DNA from 2 places in the Cronobacter malonaticus LMG 23826 genome. Region 2 is predicted to be linked to the other one. Evidence: predicted binding sites of a transcription regulator. Region 2 holds the regulator's gene; the other holds the start of a gene.
The links. Region 2 encodes PhoB, which activates phosphate uptake and scavenging genes when phosphate is short. Its sites were predicted from a motif close to CTGTCATAAAACTGNCNNAT; they were not measured.

Region 1 (7,957 bases), 1.3 Mb from region 2:
GGGCTGGAGGTCGCTTATCGCCACGGTTTCACGCGCATCGCCGCGCAAACGCACGGCCGTTTCCGGGCGTAACGCCACCAGCGCACTGACGCCGCTGCGTGCACGATTTGCAGCCCATCCTTCCAGCCGTTCGCCGACTAAAAAGAGCAGCAGCACCATCGCCGCCTCTTCACTGGCCCCGATAATCAGCGCGCCGGTGGCGGCCACGCTCATCAGCGTTTCGATGGCGAACGGATTGCCGCTGCGGATAAGACGCCACGCCTGACGCGCGACCGGGAACAGCCCGACCAGCGTGGTAATGGTGAACGCGATGCGTCCCGCCAGCGGATACACCTGCTCCAGCGCCCAGCTCAGCGCCATAAAGATGGCGATAGCGATAATCGGCAGGTTTTCACGTAAGCCGGAAGGAGCAGCGGGCGCGGCGGTATTTGCCTCGCGCAGCGTATAACCGGCGGCGCGCACCGCCTGTTCAATCGCATCACGCTGTGAAGCGGGGGCATCCACCACCAGTTTTTCGGTCGCGAATAATACCTGAACCTGACGCACTTCCGGCACCTGACGCACGGCGTTCTCCACTTTGCGGGCGCAGGCGGCGCAGTCCATACCGGCGACCTGCCAGCATAACGCGCCTGCGACTTCCTGCACCGGTGGCGGGTTTTCGCAGGCGTCGCTTTCACAGCAGGCCGCTTTGCTGATGGCCGGTTTTTGCGGCGCAGAGATAGGCGTCATTTTCGCAAACTGCGGCGTGGCGTGAGGCTTTTCAGAAGGGGTGCGCATGGCGTCCTCCGGTAATGATAATTTTCTCATTACCAGAGCTTACACTCTGGAGTCGACTCCAGAGTCAAGAAGATTGTGGGCGGAATTTCACCGCCCGTCGTTATCGTTTACAGGTACAGCGAGCGGACAATCATAAAGTGACCCGCAAAATAGCAGGCGGCGGCGATAGCGCTGTCCGCAGTAAAGCGCTTACGGTAGTGGCTGCCGAACCAGACAACCGCGTTCAGCAGCAGCAGTACCGCGCCGACAAAACCGGAGAAGCTGGTGTCGGTCGGGCGGAAGAAATAGAGCTCGCCCGCAAGCCACACCATCACCAGCGTCATGCCGATATAGGTGCAGATCGGCCAGCGGAGATCGCCAAGGCGCGTCCAGATAGTCGCGATCAGCGCCGCGCCAATGACCAGTAGCGCCAGCGGCAGCGGCCAGAAAAAGGAGAGCGTCATCTGGCTCGCGAACCAGACGGTATAAAGCAGGTGCGACAGGAAAAACGCCCCGAAGGCGTACAGCAACTGCTGACGCGGCAGCAGCGTTAACGCATCGCCCGCGAGCGTCGCCACCAGGCCTGCCAGCACCAGATAGCCTGTGGGGCTCGCGAGCGGCGCCTGCCAGCCGAGCAGCAGTAACAGCAGCAGCGTTAAGGGTTTAAAGATCCAGCGTTGCCAGGTGGCACCGCGGTAAGATGCATCGACATACAGCCAACCGGATAAAAAGACAGCAATAAACGACCAAAGCATGATAAGTCCCTGATTCAGTTATTGTAACGTGCACAGGCAGCGCACGGCCCTTGATTTCAGTCTAGTGGTCAGACGGGCGGGATGACAACGCCTGGCGCTGCGGGGTATTCTTAAAAAGAGTTAAGCCGCCGGGATCTGTCATGAGTAAGCCACCGCTTTTTTTCATTATTATCATCGCGTTAATCGTCGCGGCCGCTTCATTTCGCTATGTGCAGCAGCGGCGCGAGAAAACAGAAAATGACGCGGCCCCGGTCACGCAGCAGAACGTAGTGGTGGTTAGCAAGCGGGAAAAACCCGTAAACGGGCGGCGTTCGCGGGAGCAACAGGTCGCGCCGCCTGCGCAAACCGTGCGGTATGAGGCGACGTTTCGCCCGCAGGAAGGCGGGGCGGAGATGCGGTTTCGGCTGGATGAGGCCCATTACCATCAGCTGACGGTGGGCGATGAGGGCCAGCTGGTGTATCAGGGGACGCGGTTTCTGGAGTTTGTTCCTGCGCCCGCGCGTTAACCTGGCGTGGCGGGTGCGCGTTGCTTACCCGCCCTACAAAAATGGCCTGCCCGCACGTTAAGGCGGTATGCCGGGTGCGCGTTGCTTACCCGCCCTACAAAAATGGCCTGCCCGCACGTTAAGGCGGCATGGCGGGTGCGCGTCGCTTACCCGCCCTACAAAAATGGCCTGCCCGCGCGTTAACATGGCGTGGCGGGTGCGCTTTGCTTACCCGCCTTACAAAAATAGCCTGCCTGCGCGTTAACGCGGCTTCTTCTGGTTTTTCTGCCAGGCGATCAGTTCAAATACGCCGAAGATAAAAATACGCGCCTGCTGGAAACGGCTTAACGGCGGGGCGTCTTTCGGCTGCGTGGCGCGCAGCAGCGATAATTGCAGAATATGCATGATTATCATGAAAAATAGCGCCACGTTAACGAAAATATTCAGCGGGCGCGGGAAGGGCTGAATCAGATTCAGCAGCAGAAAGCCCCACACGCCCAGCATCAGCAGGCGTCCCAGATTAATCAGCATTTTGCTCTCCTTGTGATTCGCGCAGATAAAGCCGGTACGCCACCTGGCCCGCCACTTTCTCGCGGTGTAGTTGCCAGCTTGCAGGCACCGGCGGCAGGCCGTTTTCCACTTCGCTTTCAACGTAAATCAGCGCCTGCGGCGCCAGCCAGCCGCGCGTCTCCAGCAGATTCAGCGTCTCTTCCAGCAGTCCTTTACGAAACGGCGGATCGACAAACACGATGTCGTGCGGCTCGCCGTGCTGGCTCAGAAAATTGAGTGTGTTAGTGTTCACTACCTTTGCCGCGCTGGATTTGAGCGTAGCAAGGTTTTTCTGAAGCTGCTGCGCGACGCCGCGTTCCATCTCCAGAAGCGTGGCGTCGGCGGCGTAGCGGGAGAGCGCCTCCAGGCCCAGCGCGCCGCTGCCGGCGAAGCAATCCAGGCAGCGCGCGCCGACCAGATAGGGCGCCAGCCAGTTAAATAAGGTTTCGCGCACGCGGTCGGTGGTGGGGCGCAGGCCGGGGCTGTCAGGCACCGGCAGCTTTCTGCCGCGCCACTGTCCGCCAATAATGCGGATCTGGCCGCTACCCGAGGAGGTTGGTTTCTTCATTATGCTCACACGCTTTTCTGTTCAGGCTGCTATTCTAGCGGCGCAAACGGGCGGGCGAAACCTCCGCGCGGCGGTATGCCGCCCCGGCGGGAAAGTGGTAGACTCACTTATTCATTCGCAATTTTTTCAGTACCCTGAGCCAGACGACGGGACTGCGCCATGTATTAACCGCGAGGAGTGCATTCGCCAATGGCAAAAGAGAAGAAACGTGGCTTTTTTTCCTGGCTGGGTTTTGGCCAGAAAGAGCAGGCAGAAACTGAAGCCGAACAACAAGAACAACAAGCAACAGAACAACCCGCGGCGACAGAAGCGCGCGTAGAGCCTGACTCGCAGACGCAAACGGCCGCGCAGGAGACTACGCACTCCCTAGCCGAGTCTGAAAAATTCGCCGATGACGTGGTGGCCGTCAGCGAAAGCGTGGTGCATGAAGAAAAAGAGGCCGCGCAGCCGGAAACCATTGAGACGCCGGTTCAGCCAGAACCCGAGCCGGAAGCCGTAAAACCAACGGCTGCACAAGCTGAAGAGTGGCTGCCGGAGCAGGAAGAAAACCGCGCGCCGGTAGCGCTTGCGCCTGAATTTGTCGCTGAGCCACAGCCAGAAGCGGCCCCGGACACAATCGTCGAAGAAGACGTTATTGAAGAAACAGCGGCTATTGAAGAGCCGGTGGTTGAAGAAGCAGCCGTTGAGCCTGCGGTGGAAGCGCCGCACGATGAAGACGAGACCGCTCAGGACGCGCCGATTAGCGAAGAAGAGCTGATTGCGCTGGCGGCTGACCCGGAAGCGGCGCTGGAAGCCGAGCCGGAAGAGGAAGAAACCGCGCCGGTCGCGGAGCAGGAAAAACCCACCAAAGAGGGTTTCTTCGCACGCCTTAAACGCAGTCTGCTGAAAACCAAAGAAAATCTCGGTTCCGGATTTATCAGTCTGTTTCGCGGCAAAAAAATCGACGACGATCTGTTCGAGGAGCTCGAAGAGCAGTTGCTGATTGCCGATGTGGGTGTGGACACCACGCGTAAAATCATCGCCAACCTCACCGAAGGCGCGAGCCGCAAGCAGTTGCGCGATGCCGAGGCGCTCTATGGCCTGCTGAAAGAAGAGATGGGCGAGATCCTGGCGAAAGTGGACGAGCCGCTGAATGTCGAAGGCAAAACGCCGTTTGTTATCCTGATGGTCGGCGTCAACGGCGTGGGTAAAACCACCACCATCGGTAAACTGGCGCGTCAGTTCGAACAGCAGGGCAAATCGGTGATGCTGGCAGCAGGCGATACCTTCCGCGCCGCCGCGGTGGAGCAGCTCCAGGTCTGGGGCCAGCGCAATAACATTCCGGTTATCGCGCAGCACACCGGCGCGGATTCCGCCTCCGTGATTTTCGACGCCATCCAGGCGGCGAAAGCGCGCGGCGTGGACGTGCTGATTGCCGATACCGCCGGGCGTTTGCAGAATAAATCGCACCTGATGGAAGAGCTGAAAAAAATCGTCCGCGTGATGAAAAAGCTCGACGAGAACGCGCCGCACGAAGTGATGCTGACTATCGACGCCAGCACCGGGCAGAACGCCGTAAGCCAGGCGAAGCTGTTCCACGAGGCGGTAGGGCTGACCGGGATTACGCTCACCAAGCTTGACGGCACCGCCAAAGGCGGCGTGATCTTCTCGGTGGCCGATCAGTTTGGTATTCCAATTCGCTACATTGGTGTGGGCGAACGTATTGAAGATTTGCGTCCGTTTAACGCGGGCGACTTTATTGAGGCACTTTTTGCCCGAGAGGATTAACCATGATTCGCTTTGAACATGTCAGCAAAGCCTATCTCGGTGGGAGACAAGCGCTGCAGGGGGTGACGTTCCACCTGCGGCCTGGCGAGATGTCATTTCTTACCGGCCACTCCGGCGCCGGTAAGAGTACGCTGCTGAAGCTGATTTGCGGTATCGAACGGCCGAGCGCCGGGAAAATCTGGTTTGGCGGCCATGAAATAAGCCGCCTGAAAAACCGTGAAGTGCCGTTTCTGCGTCGTCAGATCGGCATGATTTTCCAGGATCACCATCTGCTGATGGACAGAACGGTCTACGATAATGTGGCGATCCCGCTGATTATCGCGGGTGCCAGCGGCGAAGATATTCGCCGTCGCGTATCGGCGGCGCTGGATAAGGTCGGTCTGCTGGACAAAGCGAAAAACTTCCCGATTCAGCTTTCCGGTGGTGAACAGCAGCGCGTGGGTATCGCCCGCGCCGTGGTGAATAAACCTGCTGTGCTGTTGGCGGATGAACCGACGGGCAACCTGGATGACGCCCTCTCGGAAGGCATTCTGCGTCTTTTCGAAGAATTTAACCGCGTCGGGGTGACGGTATTAATGGCGACGCATGACACCGGGCTTATCTCACGGCGCAGCTACCCGGTGCTCACCCTGAGCGAAGGGCATTTGCATGGAGGCCGTGTTGGTGAATAAACGTGACGCGCTGAATGAAATCCGGCGCTTTAGCAACAAACTGGATAATTTCCGTAAACAGCGTTCTTCCGGTGAAACAGGACGGCCTGTGCAGAAGCGAAATAAAGGCTCCAACACCAAAGGCAAATCGCGTCGGGGCGGCATCAATGAACAGGTGCGTTACGCCTGGCAGGGCGCGCTTGCCGATCTGAAAAGCAAACCGCTCGCCACGTTTTTAACGGTGATGGTGATTGCCATTTCGCTGACGCTGCCAAGCGTCTGCTACATGGTTTATAAGAACGTCAGCGAGGCCGCGACGCAGTATTACCCGTCGCCGCAGATCACGGTCTATCTCGACAAGACGCTGGATGACAGCGCCGCGCAGCAGGTGGTGGGGCAGCTTCAGGCCGAGCCGGGCGTGGCGAAGGTGAATTACCTCTCGCGCGACGAGGCGCTTGGCGAATTCCGTAACTGGTCGGGCTTTGGCGGCGCGCTGGATATGCTGGAAGAAAACCCGCTGCCGGCGGTGGTAGTGGTCGAGCCGAAGCTCGATTTCCAGAGCAGCGAAGCGCTCAACACGCTGCGCGACCGCGTGGCGAAGCTTCAGGGCGTTGACGAAGTGCGCATGGACGACAGCTGGTTCGCGCGTCTGTCGGCGCTCACCGGGCTGGTCGGGCGCGTCGCGGCGATGATTGGCGTGCTGATGGTGGCAGCCGTATTCCTGGTTATCGGCAACAGCGTGCGCCTGAGCATTTTCGCGCGCCGCGACACCATCAACGTGCAGAAACTCATTGGCGCGACGGATGGTTTTATCCTGCGTCCATTCCTGTACGGCGGCGCGTTGCTCGGGTTTACCGGCGCATTACTTTCACTGATTCTGTCAGAAATTCTGGTGATGCGGCTATCCGCCGCGGTGACGGATGTGGCGAAAGTTTTCGGCACCACCTTTGAAATCAGCGGGTTATCCTTCGATGAGTGTCTGTTGCTGCTGCTGGTCTGTTCGATGATCGGCTGGGCGGCCGCCTGGCTTGCCACCGTGCAACATTTACGTCACTTTACCCCCGAGTAAAAAATATTTGTTATAATCATCCCCTGCTACGAGTTCCCGTCAGCAGGGGATGCGTACCGTGAACTTCTGCTTCTCCTGCCCACGCTTTTTCATAGCAATGTCACATTTTGTGCGTAATTTATTCACAAGCCTTACGTGAACTTGTGGATAAATTCACGGTCTGATAAAAGAGTGGCTGATATTCTCGTTGCTCAAACATGCTGGCCCGTTTGTTGCCTGATGGGGACGAACGCCAGTCCGATGTCGATTGAGAGGATTTGAATGACCAAAGAAATGCAAACTTTAGCTTTAGCCCCGGTCGGTAACCTGGATTCCTATATCCGGGCGGCCAACGCCTGGCCGATGTTGTCGGCAGACGAAGAGCGGGCACTGGCTGAAAAGCTGCATTACCAGGGCGATCTGGAAGCAGCGAAAAAGCTGATCCTGTCTCACCTGCGTTTTGTTGTTCATATCGCTCGTAACTACGCGGGCTATGGCCTGCCGCAGGCGGACCTGATCCAGGAAGGCAATATTGGCCTGATGAAAGCGGTACGTCGCTTCAACCCGGAAGTGGGCGTGCGTCTGGTTTCCTTCGCCGTGCACTGGATCAAAGCTGAAATTCACGAATATGTGCTGCGTAACTGGCGCATCGTGAAAGTCGCCACCACCAAAGCGCAGCGTAAGCTGTTCTTTAACCTGCGTAAAACCAAGCAGCGTCTGGGCTGGTTTAACCAGGATGAAGTGGAAATGGTGGCCCGCGAGCTGGGCGTTTCCAGCAAAGACGTGCGTGAAATGGAATCGCGTATGGCCGCGCAGGACATGACCTTTGACATGTCCCCGGACGACGACGCGGGTGACAGCCAGCCGATGGCTCCGGTGCTGTTCCTTCAGGATAAGTCTTCTAACTTTGCCGACGGCATTGAGGATGACAACTGGGAAGAACACGCCGCCGACAAACTGACCGATGCCATGCAGGGTCTCGACGAGCGCAGCCAGCAGATCATTCGCGCGCGCTGGCTGGACGAAGACAATAAAAGCACGTTGCAGGAACTGGCTAACCGCTACGGCGTCTCTGCCGAACGCGTGCGTCAGCTTGAAAAAAACGCGATGAAAAAGCTGCGTGCCGCGATAGAAGCGTAAGCCGCGTCAGCTTGATGACACACCCCGCCTTAAGCGGGGTGTTTTGTTTTATGCGCGGCGTAAAAGCGCCGGATAAGCTGCTTCAATACATGCCAGCAGCGCTTTAAACGCGCCCTCCATTTTCTCCTCCGCCACGCAGGCGAATCCCATCAGCAGGCCGCGACGCCGGTTTTCCGTCAGGTAATAGCGCGACAGCGGGCGCACCAGAATATCGCGCGCGTTGGCAAGACGGGCTATCT
Region 2 (7,957 bases):
CCAGGAAGACGTTTTCCGGCATGATGTAGTTGAGGTACACCGCCAGCAGCATCGCGAAGCACATCACCACCACCGTCACCCACGGAATGCCGCGGCGCGAGGTTTTGGCGAACACTTTCGGCGCGCTGCCCTGCTCGGCCATGCCGTGCAGCATACGGCCCACGCCAAACACATCGCTGTTAATTGCCGACAGCGAGGCCGTCAGCACCACGAAATTCAGAATGCCCGCCGCAACGGTGATCCCCATATGCTGGAAGGTGAGCACAAACGGGCTGCCGTTGGTGCCGACTTCACTCCACGGGTAGATGGACATAATCACGAACAGAGTGCCGACGTAGAACACCAGAATACGCAGCGGCACAGAGTTAATGGCGCGCGGAATGGATTTAGCCGGATCTTTCGCTTCACCGGCGGTGATGCCGATAATCTCGATGCCGCCGTAGGCGAACATCACCATTTGCAGCGCCATGACGGTGCCAATCCAGCCGTTCGCGAAGAAGCCGCCGTTACTCCAGAGATTATGGATGCCGGTCGGCTGACCGCCGTTGCCGATACCCCAGACAATGATGCCGATACCGGCCGCGATCATGATGATAATGGTGGCGACTTTAAAGAACGAAAACCAGAACTCCAGCTCGCCGAACACTTTCACGCTCATCAGGTTAATGGCGCAGATGATAAGCACCACGCTCAGTACCCAGACCCAGTGCGGCACCGTCGGGAACCAGACGCCCATATAGATGCCGAACGCGGTAACGTCGGCAATGGCGACAATCAGAATTTCAAAGCAGTAGGTCCAGCCGGTGATATAGCCTGCAAGCGGGCCAAGGTTATCCTGCGCGTAGCGAGAGAATGAGCTCGCCGCCGGGTTGTGCACTGACATCTCGCCGAGCGCGCGCATGATGATATACGCCGCCACGCCGCCGATAATGTAAGCCAGCAGTACGCTCGGGCCGGCCATTTTGATGGCGTCCGCCGAGCCGTAAAACAGGCCGGTGCCAATCGCTGAACCCAGCGCCATAAAGCGGATGTGTCTTGTACTCAATCCGCGCTTGAGCTTGTTCTCGTTTTCCATCTTTCCAGTACCACGTCATACAATAAAAAACCACGGAGCCAGGCCCCGTGGTTCAACAATCAACCGACGATCAGTGAGCGGTGGTTGTCACGCTCCGTCCGGCCGCACGATCCCAGAGCGCCGCCGCCAGCGTAATCGCAACGGTCGGCAGCAGCCAGGCCAGCCCCTGATCCGCCATCGGCAGTTTCTGAGTCCAGGCCGGAAGGATACCGCTTATCGCCGAGGCTTTCACCCCATCAATCAAACCAAACAGCAGACTGACCGCCATCGCCGGGGCGATAACACGGCCCGAATTATGCCACCAGCCGCGGGTGAAGCTCAGCACAACAAGTGCGATACACGGCGGATAGATGGCCGTCAGCACCGGAATGGAGAACTGAATCAGCTGGCTTAAGCCAAGGTTCGACACCACCATCGAGAAGAGACCCAGGATAAACACCAGCGTGCGGTAAGAGAGCGGCAGGTACTGCGCGAAGAACTCGGCGCAGGCGCAGGTCAGGCCGACCGCCGTCACCATACACGCGAGGAAGATCAGCGCCGCCAGCAGGAAGCTACCCGCGCCGCCGAAGGTATGCTGAACATAGGCATGCAGAATCGCCGCGCCGTTAGCGGATTGATCCACCAGCGTCGCGCTGTCAGAACCGAGACGGAACAGCGCCAGGTAGAGCAGCGTCAGGCCGACGCCCGCCATCAGGCCCGCGAAAATGGTGTAGCGCGTCAGCAGGCGAGAATCAGACACGCCGCGTGAACGCGCCGCGTTGACGATAACAATCCCGAACACCATCGCGCCGAGCGTATCCATCGTCAGATAACCATTCACGAAGCCGTTAGAAAACGCCGCTTTCTGATAGGCGTCTGTCGCCACGCTGATATCGCCCGCCGGCCAGACAATCGCCGCCACCGACAGCACCACCAGCGCGATGATTTTCAGCGGGGCCAGGAAGTTGCCCACGGTATCCAGCAGTTTGCCCGGATAGAGCGACACCAGAATCACCAGCGCGAAATAGACCAGGCTGTAGATGAGCAGCGGCAGCGCGCCGTCGCCGGTGAGCGGCGCAATGCCAACTTCAAACGACACGGTCGCGGTGCGCGGCGTCGCGAACAGCGGCCCGACGGCCAGATAACACACCGTCGCCAGCAGAATGCCCGCGACGCGGCCAATCGGATGGCTCAGGCTGTCAACGCCACCGCCGACTTTCGCCAGCGCCACCACGGTCAGCACAGGCAGACCCACGGCGGTAATAAGAAAGCCGATCGCCGCCGTCCAGACATGCGGACCGGCCTGCAAACCAACCATAGGAGGGAAAATGATATTGCCCGCGCCGACGAACAGCGCAAAGGTCATAAACCCCAGTGCGATAATGTCGCGCGATTTTAAACGATGGGTCATAAGATTTACTGCCTGTGGATGTGGTGTTGAAATTGAATAATTTTTTACCGCCAGTCACCTGACGAAAACGCGGCTATTTGCAGAGCTGACAGCGGGATATGCTTCCCGATTACGCTGGCGAAGAATTGTTTTTCGATTTACCAGGTAAAAACAGTCGGTCTGGCAATAGCAGGGGCGCAATTTAAACGCTTATAACGTTTAAAGGCAAGACGGGATCGTAAAACCAGACCTTTATGCCAGATCTAAGTTTCAGGGTAGTGATAAAATCTGAAATCGTAAAAAACCTCCGGCGATTCGCGCGAGCAAAAAAGCGTCAAACGCTGAAAAAAACGTTCAGAGGCGGCGAAAAAATGAATAAGGCCAGCTTATGGCTGGCCCTGGAAAGAAAGGTTGACGAACTAAATGTCAGAAAGCGCTTTAGCGGGCGCGGAGACAATTAATCGCTCCGGCAGGAGGAACGAAAACGTGGTGCCTTTGCCAGGCGTACTTTCAATCTCCAGACGCGCATCGTGGTGCGTCAGCGCATGTTTCACAATCGCAAGCCCCAGCCCACTCCCGCCTGTCTGGCGCGAGCGCGCCTTATCAACACGATAGAACCGCTCGGTGAGGCGCGGAATATGCTCCGCGGCAATCCCTGGCCCGGTGTCCGCCACGCTAAAGCGCGCCCCGTTCGCCACGTGCTCCCAGCGCACGGTGATGTGCGTGCCCTCGGGCGTATGGTTGACCGCGTTATAGACCAGGTTTGAAATCGCGCTGCGCAACTGCTCGTCATTGCCAAGCACTTTGAGCTGCGGATCGACCTCAAACGTAAAAGTATGCTTCTGCTGGCTCAGCGTCTGCGCTTCGCGCTCCACCACCCGCAGCATCATCGGCACGTCGATGGTTTCGTTAAGCTGCATCGCGGGCGCCGCCTCGATTTTCGAGAGCGTGAGTAGCTGTTTCACCAGCCCTTCCATGCGGTAAGTCTGCTCGCGCATAGTGTGTAGCGCTTTTTCCCGCAGCGGCCCTTCGAGCGTCTGCTCGTGCATCATCTCCAGATACCCCTGCAACACGGTGAGCGGCGTGCGCAACTCATGGCTGACGTTGGCGAAGAAGTTGCGCCGCGCGCCTTCGAGCTGGTGCATCTGCGTGACGTCGCGCGCCACCATTAACAGTTGATCTTCGCTGTACGGCATGACGCGAAACTCAAGATGACGCCCGTTGTTAAGCACCAGATGCAATGGCCGGTTGAACTCCTTGCCGCGCAGATAGCTGGTGAATTCCGGGTAGCGCAGCAGGTTTAAGATGTTCTGGCCGTTATCGTCCGGCCAGCGCAGGCCGAGAAGCTGTTGCGCAAGGCCGTTACACCAGAAGATGACGCCCTCTTCCGTGGTCAGCACCACGGCGTCCGGCAGGGATTCCGCGCCGCTGCGAAAGCGTTTGATAAGATTACCTAGTTCGCGGCGGCGTTTTTTATTGCGCAACTGCATCTGGTGCAGGCCGTAGAGCAGCGGCTCCCAGCTCCCGCTGCCGGGCGGCGGCGTCATGCTGCGATCCACCCACAGCCACCAGGAGAGTCGCAGCAGATTCCAGAAATGCCAGATAAGCAATCCGGTCACCGCCGCCAGTAAAAACCATGCCAGATAGCCGAATATCGCCCCGAGCACCAGCGCCGGGATACAGCAGAGCAACAGCTCCAGCACCAGTCTTTTCCATGACAGCCGTTCCAGCACGCGTCACACTCCTGTTTTGGGTTTAAAAACGGGTTGAGAACCGATAACCCGTACCGCGCACCGTCTGAACCATTCTGTCATGACCACTCTGCTCCAGCGCCTTACGCAGGCGGCGGATATGCACATCCACGGTGCGATCTTCCACATACACATTGGTGCCCCAGACGTTATTCAGCAGCTGTTCGCGGCTATAAACGCGCTCCGGGTGCGTCATAAAGAAGTGTAACAGCTTGAATTCGGTCGGCCCCATATCGAGGGGGTTTTCGCCGGTCATCACGCGGTGCGATGACGGATCGAGGCTTAAGCCCTGCATTTCGATAACTTCATCAACGGCCATTGGCGAGATACGACGCATGACCGCTTTAATACGCGCCACCAGCTCTTTCGGGGAGAACGGTTTGGTAATGTAATCGTCAGCCCCGGTCTCCAGGCCACGCACGCGATCTTCTTCTTCGCCGCGCGCGGTCAGCATCACCACAGGGATCTCACGGGTCAGCGCTTCGCGTTTGATATGTTTAATAAACTGGATCCCCGATCCGCCGGGCAGCATCCAGTCCAGCAGAATCAGATCGGGCCACGGCTCATTGAGTTGATTCACCGCACTGTCATAATCTTCCGCTTCCACCGGCTGGAAGCCGTTTTGTTCCAGTACGAAACACACCATCTCGCGGATAGGTGCTTCATCTTCAACGACCAGAATACGTCTCGCCATGATTCGCCCTGTTAAATAAAGTAAACAGTATGTTATGCGGCGCCATTATGCGTCAGATTTATGACAGATTTATGAAAAAGATGACCGTAAGATGACCTGTCAGCGCAGGCGGTTAAACCCGGCGGCGCGACGAAACAGGACACCCGCCGTACTGGATGTTTATAATCCCCTTCTCGCTTTTTCGCCACAGGGCATCCCATGCGTATTCTGCATACCTCAGACTGGCATCTTGGTCAAAATTTTTACGCCAAAAGCCGCGCCGCCGAACATGAAGCCTTTCTCGACTGGCTGCTGGAGGCAGCGGTTGCGCATCAGGTAGATGCGATTATCGTCGCGGGCGACATCTTCGATACCGGCGCGCCGCCAAGCTATGCGCGTGAGCTCTATAACCGCTTTGTGGTCAAACTCCAGGCGGCGAACTGCCCGCTTATCGTGCTCGGCGGCAACCACGATTCGGTGGCGACGCTCAATGAATCCCGCGAACTGCTGGCCTGCCTCAATACCCACGTTATCGCCAGCGCGCAGCTTACGCCAGAAACGCAGGCCACGCTTTTATACCGCCGCGACGGCGAACCTGGCGCGGTGCTCTGTCCGGTGCCGTTTTTGCGCCCGCGCGACGTGCTGCGAAGCCTTGGCGGGCAGTCGGGCCGTGAAAAGCAGCAGCAACTGCTGGAGGCCATCAGCCTGCACTATCAACAGAGCTATGAGGCCGCCTGCCAGCTTCGCGGCGAGCGTAACCTGCCGATTATCGCGACCGGCCATCTGACCACCGTTGGCGTAACCAAAAGTGACGCGGTACGCGACATTTATATAGGCACGCTCGACGCCTTCCCCGCAGACCGCTTTCCCCCCGCCGATTACATTGCGCTCGGGCATATTCACCGCGCCCAGAAAGTGGCGGGCTGCGAGCATATCCGCTACAGCGGCTCGCCGATTGCGCTGAGCTTTGATGAAACCGGCAAAGAGAAAAGCGTTTATCTGGTGGAGTTTGCCGATGGCAAACTGCGCGACGTCACGGCCCTGCCGGTGCCGGTCAGCCAGCCGCTGGCGGTGCTGAAAGGCAGCCTGGAGTCCATTACCGCGCAGCTCGAACAGTGGCGCGACGCGCCGGACGAGCCGAAAGTCTGGCTCGATATCGAAATCGACACCGCTGAATTTCTGCATGATATGCACCGCCAGATAAGCGTGCTCACCGAAAGCCTGCCGGTGGAGGTCGTTCTGCTGCGCCGCAGCCGCGAAATGCGCGCGCGCGCGCTCGGCACGCTCAGCACCGAAACGCTTAGCGAGCTGGGGCCGGAAGAGGTGTTTGAACGACGCCTTGAACTGGAGGCGTTTGAGGAGCCGGAGAAAGCGCGCCTGCGCACGCTCTTCGCCCGCACGCTGGAGAGCCTGCACGAGGAGGATGAGGCATGAAAATCTTAACTCTACGGCTAAAAAACCTGAACTCGCTGAAAGGCGAATGGAAAATCGACTTTACCGCCGAACCGTTCGCGAGCAACGGGCTGTTCGCGATCACCGGCCCGACCGGCGCGGGCAAAACCACGCTGCTGGATGCCATCTGCCTTGCGCTCTACCACCGCACGCCGCGCCTGAACGCGCTGTCGCAAAGCCAGAATGACCTGATGACGCGCGACACCGCCGAGTGTCTGGCGGAAGTGGAGTTTGAAGTCAAAGGCGTCGCCTGGCGCGCCTTCTGGAGCCAGAGCCGCGCGCGCGGCCAGCCGGATGGCAATTTACAGGCCCCGCGTGTGGAGCTGGCGCGCTGCGAAGACGGCAAAATCGTCGCCGATAAAATCAAAGACAAACTCGACAGAATTGCCGCGCTGACGGGCCTCGATTACGACCGTTTCACCCGTTCGATGATGCTCTCGCAGGGCCAGTTCGCCGCGTTTCTCAATGCCGAAGCCAAAGCGCGTGCCGAACTGCTGGAAGAACTGACCGGTACCGAAATCTACGGCCAGGTCTCGGCACGTATTTTCGAACAGCATAAAGAGGCCCGCAGCCAGCTTGAGAAGCTCGAATCGCAGGCGCAGGGCGTGCGGCTGCTGGACGAAGCGCAGCGGGAAAGCTTAACCACAGGTTTGCAGGCGCTTACTGACGAGGAAAAAACGCTGCTTGCCCGCCAGCGCCAGTTACAGCAAGAGCACCTGTGGCTGACGCAGCGCACCGCGCTTGCCCGCGCGCTCGACGCGGCACGCCAGGCCGCGGCTGCGGCGGATGCGGCGTTACAGGCCGCCGCCCCGGATCTCGCGCGGCTTGAAGCGGCGCTACCGGCGGAAAAACTGCGTCCGGCGTGGCTGCGCTGTCAGGAGCTGGAAACCACCCTTGCCGCCACCGGTCGCCAGCATGAAGAAGTAAGCGTTCGCTTACAGGAAAGCCAGCAGCGCCGCCGGGAGATCCGCCAGGCCGCCGCGCAACAGGCGCAGGTGCAGACGGCGGAACTCACGCAACTCGGCCAGTGGCTGACGGAGCATGACCGCTTTCGCCTCTGGAGCAGCGAGCTCGCAGGCTGGCGCGCGGTGCTGGCGCATCAAAAACGCGACCGCGACCAGCTCCGCGCGCTGAACGAGACGCTCGACGCCACCCGCCGCAAGCGAGACGCGCTGCCGGACGCCGGGCTTGCGCTCTCGCCGGAGGACGCCGCGCAGGCGCTGGCGCAGCTTAACGAGCAGCGCCCGCTGCGCCAGAAGCTTTCAACGCTCCAGTCATCCTTTGCGCCCCTGACGCGCCGTAAAGCGCGCCTGCAGGAGACGAACAGCGTCCTGCAAACGCAGATCCAGCAGCTTGAGCAGCAGCTGGCGCAAAAGCGTCAGGATTACAAAACTAAACAACAGGATGTGGAGCGCGCGAAAGCGGTCTGCGATCTGGAGCAGCGTATCGCGAGCCTCGTTGAAGAGCGCGCGCGCCTGCAACCCGGCAGCCCCTGCCCGCTGTGCGGCGCGACCGAACACCCGGCCGTGGAGGCGTATCAGGCGCTGAAGCCTGACGCGAGCCGCCTGCGTCTTGCGCAACTGGAGCAGGAGAAAGAGCAGCTCGGCACCGAGGGCGCAGCGCTGCGCGGCCAGCTC

Region 1: rpoH (RNA polymerase sigma factor RpoH) is a predicted target of PhoB. The motif match lies at 6,686-6,705, and genes of this name have one in related genera.

The regions. Positions count from the first base shown of each region.
Region 1 is NZ_CP013940.1:90,120-98,076, forward strand. It holds gene zntA (Zn(II)/Cd(II)/Pb(II) translocating P-type ATPase ZntA) at 1-777, opposite strand, end outside; gene AFK66_RS00390 (lysoplasmalogenase) at 885-1,511, opposite strand; gene AFK66_RS00395 (DUF2500 domain-containing protein) at 1,652-2,017, shown strand; gene AFK66_RS00400 (DUF1145 family protein) at 2,258-2,527, opposite strand; gene rsmD (16S rRNA (guanine(966)-N(2))-methyltransferase) at 2,517-3,113, opposite strand; gene ftsY (signal recognition particle-docking protein FtsY) at 3,303-4,880, shown strand; gene ftsE (cell division ATP-binding protein FtsE) at 4,883-5,551, shown strand; gene ftsX (permease-like cell division protein FtsX) at 5,544-6,599, shown strand; gene rpoH (RNA polymerase sigma factor RpoH) at 6,861-7,718, shown strand; gene pdxR (MocR-like pyridoxine biosynthesis transcription factor PdxR) at 7,767-7,957, opposite strand, start outside.
Region 2 is NZ_CP013940.1:3,077,054-3,085,010, forward strand. It holds gene proY (proline-specific permease ProY) at 1-1,075, opposite strand, end outside; gene brnQ (branched-chain amino acid transporter carrier protein BrnQ) at 1,146-2,465, opposite strand; gene phoR (phosphate regulon sensor histidine kinase PhoR) at 2,864-4,177, opposite strand; gene phoB (phosphate response regulator transcription factor PhoB) at 4,200-4,889, opposite strand; gene sbcD (exonuclease subunit SbcD) at 5,088-6,302, shown strand; gene sbcC (exonuclease subunit SbcC) at 6,299-7,957, shown strand, end outside.